Prochlorococcus marinus CUG1416: one gene and its partner. The main gene of each other region encodes a partner of the protein of the gene in region 2 in a complex. Links are inferred from orthologs where the notes say so. Each region holds a gene or a part of one and is shown on either strand. Other genes may lie near its edges.

Region 1 (3,245 bases), 140 kb from region 2 along the record:
TTTTCCTCCAGTTTGTCTCGCATATTTACCTTCACCTTTAGAACTAGACCTAATAGTTTCTCTATAAGAAACTTGAGGAGCACCAATATTAGCCTCAACTTTAAATTCCCTTAACATTCTGTCAACAAGGATCTCTAGGTGCAACTCTCCCATACCAGCGATTACAGTTTGATTTGTCTCTGGATCTGTACTTACCCTAAAGGTTGGATCCTCTTCAGATAAAGCTGTTAAAGCTTTTGATAATTTTTCCATATCACCTTTAGTTTTTGGCTCAACTGCCACGGATATAACTGGTTCTGGAATAAACAATGTCTCCAAGACTATAGGATCTTCTGTATTACATAAAGTGTCACCAGTTGTTGTGTTCTTAAGACCTAATACAGCTCCTAAATCTCCAGCCCTCAATTCGTCAACCTCCTCTCTTTCATCAGCTTTTAGAATAACTAATCTAGAAATTCTCTCTTTAGCGTCTTTAGTAGAATTCATGACATAACTTCCTTTTGAAAGAACGCCTGAATACATTCTCACAAATGTTAATTTCCCATAGGGATCTGACATTACTTTGAAAGCTAATGCACTGAAAGGAGCATTGTCATCTGAAGGTCTAACATCTTCTTTACCACTTGGTAAAACACCTTGTATTGGCTTTACATCAACTGGGGCTGGCAAGTAATCAACAACAGCGTCTAAAACAAGTTGAACACCTTTATTCTTAAAAGCCGACCCACACAATACAGGTACCAATCCATGTTTTAAAACCCCTTCCCTTATACCTTTTTTAAGTTGTTCTTCAGATAATTCTCCTGTTTCGAGAAATATTTCAATTAAATCTTCATCATTTTCTGCAACACTCTCCATCAACTTATTTCTCCATTCAGCAGCTTCCTCCTCCATTTCAGATGGAATTGGTGCCTCTTCAATATCAGTACCCAAGTCATTTTTGTAAAGATATGCTTTGTTAGCAACTAAATCAATAATGCCTGTGAGATCACCTTCAGCTCCAATAGGTAGCTGAATTGGGAGTGCATTTGCCTTTAGTCGATCTTTAATTTGCTTATTAACTTTTAAAAAATCTGCGCCAGTTCTGTCCATTTTGTTAACAAAAACCATTCTTGGGACAGAGTATCTATCTGCCTGACGCCAAACTGTTTCAGATTGAGGCTGCACTCCACCTACCGCGCAAAATACAGCTATGACTCCATCCAAGACGCGCATTGATCTTTCTACTTCAATGGTAAAGTCAACGTGCCCTGGAGTATCTATAATATTAATTCTGTGATCTTGCCAACTAGTAGATATTGCAGCAGCAGTAATAGTTATTCCTCTTTCTCTTTCTTGAGCCATCCAATCTGTTACGGCAGCACCATCATGAACCTCTCCTATCTTGTGGACGACACCTGAATAAAACAAGATTCTTTCAGTAGTTGTTGTCTTACCTGCATCAATATGAGCGGCTATACCTATATTCCTTACTCGCTGTAGGGGAAAGTCGCGTGCCAATTTTAAAACTCCAAATAAAATAATTTTTAGATAATTATAGTTCACCCTAAAAGTAAACTTTTATAATAATAAACTACTTAAGTACCTTTTTGACGAAATTAATATCTGTAATGTGCAAAAGCTTTATTAGCTTCAGCCATTTTATGAGTGTCTTCTCTTTTTTTAACAGCACTACCAGTTTCATTTGCTGCATCCATCAACTCACCAGCAAGTTTCTGGGACATACTTTTGCCATTTCTTGCACGTGAGAATGTAACAAGCCATCTTAATGCCATAGCTGTACCCCTCTCTTGGCGTACTTCCATAGGTACTTGATATGTGGCACCACCAACTCTTCTAGCTCTTACTTCGACAAGGGGAGTAGCATTTTTAACAGCTGTTTCAAATAATTCGACTGCATTCGCGCCAGTTCTCTCGCTTATTATAGAAAAAGCATCAGACAATATTCTTTGAGCTGTAGATTTTTTACCATGTTTCATCAATCGAGAAATCATCATTGAAGCTAAGCGACTATTAAATTGAGGATCTGGAAGAACTGGTCTTTTTACTGCTGCATTACGACGTGACATGTTTTTAAAAAGTGCTGTTTACAAATTAATCTTTTGGAGCTTTTGCTCCATACTTAGATCTGGATTGACGTCTATCTTTGACTCCAGCCGTATCTAAAGTTCCTCTTATTATATGATATCTAACTCCTGGTAAATCCTTAACTCTTCCACCCCTAAGTAGTACTACAGAGTGTTCTTGCAAATTATGTCCAATTCCCGGAATATAAGCCGTTACTTCAAAACCGGAAGTTAATCTTACCCTTGCAACTTTTCTTAGAGCTGAATTAGGTTTTTTGGGTGTTGATGTATAAACTCTTGTACATACCCCTCTCCTCTCAGGGCAGGCTTTTAATGCAGGTGATTTTGTTTTCCTAGTCAGACGTTTCCTTTCTGAACCTATTAATTGTGAGATGGTGGGCATCTATTATATTTAGATAAAAATAAACATTTATTCATCATAACCTTTTACGAGCACAAACTTAAAGTTTTTAATCATATTTTTTTTAAAATTTGTGAAATTAAAATTCTTTGGTAAATATTCATTATCTTTAGATTTATTTTCATATTTATTTTTATAATGGAAATATGTAAATAACTAAATAGAATTTAATAATCTATGGGAGAGGGTATCAAAAGAATCGTTGGACCATATAAAGATAGTTATTCCCCAAATGGAATAATTGGTGAGAAAGATGCCTGTGGAGTTGGTTTCATAGCAAATGTTAAAGGGATAGAAAGCAACTGGATCCTTAAACAATCCCTGAAGGGCCTTAACTGCATGGAGCATAGAGGAGGTTGTGGAGGAGATAGTGATTCAGGAGATGGAGCAGGCATTTTATGTTCAATTCCATGGAAATTGTTAGAAGAAGAAATGAATATTAAAAATAAACAAGACTGTTATAGAGGTTTAGGCATGGTTTTTATGCCTAATAAAAAAGAGAAAATTGAAGAATGTAAATCAATATGTGAGGAGGAAGCAAAAAAATTAAGCTTCAGCAATACATCTTGGAGAACAGTACCTGTTAATAATGAAATATTAGGTCCTTTAGCTAAAGCAAATGCCCCATTCATAAGTCAGTGGATTTTATTCATAGATAAAAAAGATAACAATGATATTGAAAGGCTTTTATTTCAATTAAGGAAAAGAATTGAGAAAAAGATAAGAGAAAGTTTTAAAAACCATGTTGGGGATTGTGA
Region 2 (3,252 bases):
AATAGATTTTTTGGAATTATCAGTTTGTAACTTCTTTTTTACTGGCGGGGAATTGTTTGTTTTTGCTTGATTATCAAGTAGTTCTTCATCAAGAATTTCATTACAAAGATCTATGCATTCATCACAGATATAAACACCAGGACCAGCTATGAGCTTTCTAACTTGGTCTTGTGATTTTCCGCAAAATGAACATTTAAGATGGGCGTCGAATTTAGCCATCGATTATAAAGTATAAAATTTTAAGGTGTTCAATATTCCCTATTTACTAGGATTGCTTATAAATATCGATTCGTCATCATTTTCGTAAAAAATAACCCCCCCTTGTCATTTTTTGATAACTTTATCAATTAATCCATATTCGACTGCTTCTGAGGGAGATAAAAAGTAGTCTCTTTCTGTATCTTCATTAATCTTTTCTAAAGGTTGACCAGTATGTTCTGCTAAAAGCGAATTTAATGTCTTCTTGAGAAAAAGTATTTCTTTAGCTTGTATTTCTATTTCTACTGCTTGACCTTGTGCACCTCCCAGGGGTTGATGAATCATTATCCTAGAATTAGGTAAAGCTAATCTTTTCCCCTTTGCTCCCCCAGAAAGTAGAAATGCACCCATACTTGCAGCTACTCCAAAGCATATTGTCACTACATCAGGGGATATTTGTTGCATAGTATCGTATATGGCCATTCCTGCAGTTACTGAGCCTCCAGGAGAGTTGATATATATTTGTATGTCTTTTTCAGGATCTTCAGCTTCAAGAAATAATAATTGTGCGACAAGAGAGTCAGATACTTGATCATTAATGCCAGTACCTAAAAAAATTATTCTTTCCCTCAATAGTCTTGAATAAATATCAAAAGCTCTTTCACCTCTACCAGATTGTTCTATAACCGTAGGAACAGCGGCACTAGTTTTATTAATGCTTTCAAAAGAACTTATTGAGCTTTGGATTAAATGTTTTTTTTCTGAATTCACAAAATAGTTTTCGTCTTATTGTTAATTTAAGAGGTTTTTGATTAATTAGTAAGAAATTTTATAAATTATTTTTTTTCTTTTTTATTTTGAGTTTTTGTTGTTTTTGTTGTTTTTGTTGTTTTTGTTGTTTTTGTCGTAGTTTTTGTCGCTTTTGTAGTTTTGGAGGTTTTGGTAGATTTTGTAGTTTTTTCTTTAACTTCGGAATTTTCTTCAAGCCATATTATTAATTTTTCTTTGAGCAAATCGTTACTAATTACTTCTGTTAATTTTTTAATATCTATTTGTTTTGAAGATTTAGAGATTGCATCTTCATAATCTTTCATTTTTAAATCAATTTCTTCTTTTTCAACTGTTATGTTTTCTGTTTCTGCTAATGCCTTTAGAGCTAAATTTCTTTGAACATTTTTTTCAGCCTGAGGCCTTGTGGACTCTGCCAATGACTTAACTAATTCCGGAGTGAAAGTAGATTTAACATCAAGACCTTGTTGAGCAAATTTTTGCGCGGTTTGTTCAATATTATTCCTAACTTCTATATCAATCATAGTTTTTGGAATTTCAGCAACTAATTCGTTTGTTAATGCATCTAATAAAGCTTCAATTTTTATATCTTTTTGAGTTTTTTCAAAATTGTCTTTTAGTTGCTTTTCAATATCTTTCTTTAACTCTTTTAATGATTCTTTATTGCCAGACTGTTTTGCAAAATCGTCATTAAGTGCGGGTAATTCTTTTTCTTTAAGATCCTTAAGATTTACTTCAAAGAGTGCCTCTTTGCCCCTTGAATCTTCATGAGAATAATCTTCAGGAAATTTAAGGTTAAGTGTTTTAGAATCTCCAATTTTCATCTTTACTATTCCTTCAACGAAACCCGGAATCATTTTGTTCTTTTCTAACTCAAGATCCATTGATTCACTTGTTCCACCATCAATCTCTTTACCAGAGTCTTTATATGTCCCTTTGAAACTAACTACAGCAATATCTCCTAATTTCGCTGATCTATTAGTAACTGGAACAATATTTGCAAATTGACTTCTAGATTTTTCTAGCGCTTCATCTACTGACTGAGAATCAAATTTATTTTTTGAAATTTCAACACTAAGTCCTTTGGATTTTTTTAGTTTTAATTCTGGTGCAACATCAGTCTGAAGGGTAACCTTTAGTGATTTTTCAGGACTAAACTTTTCAAGTAAAGATTCAAATCCATCTACCAATTCTGGCTCACTTAGAGGCTCTATAGATTTTATTTTTAATGCTTCTTGCCATGATTTATCAATTATTTTTTCTAGAGCAGAAGCATGTAATTGTGTGATGCCAATTCTTTGAATTAAGACTTGTTTAGGAATTTTACCTAGTCTAAATCCAGGAATTTTAGCCGAACGACTAATAGCATTGATTGTCTCATTTACACACGTTTTGCATGTCTCAGATGGTATTTCTAATTCAAATGAAATTCTACTTTGAGGCAGAGGAGTTGTTTTGACTATTAATTCTTCTTTAGCCATGTTTTTGTAATTATTACTATAAGTCGGAACTTAATTATTTCACATTATGTGATTTACTTGAAAGTTAATTTTTTGATAAAGTAAAAAAAATAGTCAATCTATTAATAAAAATCTTTTTTAAGTGTGAGAAAATCTCCGTTTTTGCCTAATAGGCCATTAAAAGTTGCTGTTTTAGGATCCTCAGGTGCTGTAGGGTCTGAATTACTCAAAATTCTTGAACAACGCGATTTCCCAATATCAGAATTGGTCTTACTTTCATCAGAGCGGTCAGAAGGGAAAAAAATTATTTGGAAAGGTGAAGAATTAGTTACAAAAAAAACAACTAAGGAAGGATTTCTAAATCTTGATTTAGTTTTAGCTTCAGCTGGTGGAAGTATTTCAAAAAAATGGTTGCCTACTATTATCGATCAAAATGCTTTAATTATAGATAATTCCAGTGCTTTCAGATTAGATAAGAACGTACCTCTTATAGTTCCTGAAGTTAATGCTAGTGATGCATTCAATCATGATGGGGTCATAGCGAATCCAAACTGCACTACCATTTTGTTGACATTAGTTTTAGCCCCTTTAAATAAACTTTCAACTATTCAAAGAGTTATTGTCTCAACATATCAATCTGTCAGTGGTGCAGGCCAAATGGCGATGGAGGAATTAAAACTTTTAACTGAACAATATCTTCAGGGTAATCTGCAAAAAAGTGAAGTTTTGCCATACTCCCTAGCTTTTAATTTGTTTTTACATAATTCACCCATGCTTGCAAATAATTACTGCGAAGAAGAGATGA

Evidence for each region.
Region 1: the proteins of tig (region 2) and rpsG are in contact, whole or in part, in a crystal structure (PDB 3GTY), measured with the Thermotoga maritima proteins. The link is inferred for Prochlorococcus marinus CUG1416 from one-to-one orthologs. Residues at the interface, in WP_004081061.1 of Thermotoga maritima: Glu122, Val124, Val129, Leu130, Tyr133, Glu188, Gly259, Ile262, Tyr263, Glu266, Ser270, Glu273, Gln274, Glu277, Arg308, Gln311, Ile312, Ser315, Tyr316, Glu325, Arg329, Arg336, Leu363, Phe366, Trp367, Arg373, Leu377, Arg381, Leu384, Glu387; in WP_004081843.1 of Thermotoga maritima: Lys34, Lys52, Lys55, Glu59, Arg62, Gln63, Glu66, Asn67, Lys69, Val71, Arg95, Ala109, Lys110, Lys111, Gly112, Arg113, Pro114, Glu117, Glu121, Ile124, Ala125, Tyr127, Asn128, Asn129, Thr130, Gly131, Lys135, Asp139, Arg142, Met143.

What each region holds. Positions count from the first base shown.
Region 1 is NZ_JAAORM010000005.1:394,804-398,048, forward strand. The notes cover bases 335-3,245. They hold rpsG (30S ribosomal protein S7), read right to left. Parts: upstream 2,070-3,245; coding sequence 1,599-2,069; downstream 335-1,598. Other genes in these bases: fusA (elongation factor G), read right to left, coding at 335-1,500; rpsL (30S ribosomal protein S12), read right to left, coding at 2,095-2,469; gltB (glutamate synthase large subunit), read left to right, coding at 2,665-3,245. In the rest of the region: more of fusA, read right to left, coding at 1-334.
Region 2 is NZ_JAAORM010000005.1:533,363-536,614, reverse strand. What follows is about bases 252-3,169. They hold tig (trigger factor), read right to left. Parts: upstream 2,469-3,169; coding sequence 1,035-2,468; downstream 252-1,034. Other genes in these bases: HA146_RS09190 (aspartate-semialdehyde dehydrogenase), read left to right, coding at 2,592-3,169; clpP (ATP-dependent Clp endopeptidase proteolytic subunit ClpP), read right to left, coding at 325-969. Outside these bases: ATP-dependent protease ATP-binding subunit ClpX, read right to left, coding at 1-219; more of HA146_RS09190, read left to right, coding at 3,170-3,252. UniProt on the Bacillus subtilis protein: Involved in protein export. Acts as a chaperone by maintaining the newly synthesized protein in an open conformation. Functions as a peptidyl-prolyl cis-trans isomerase.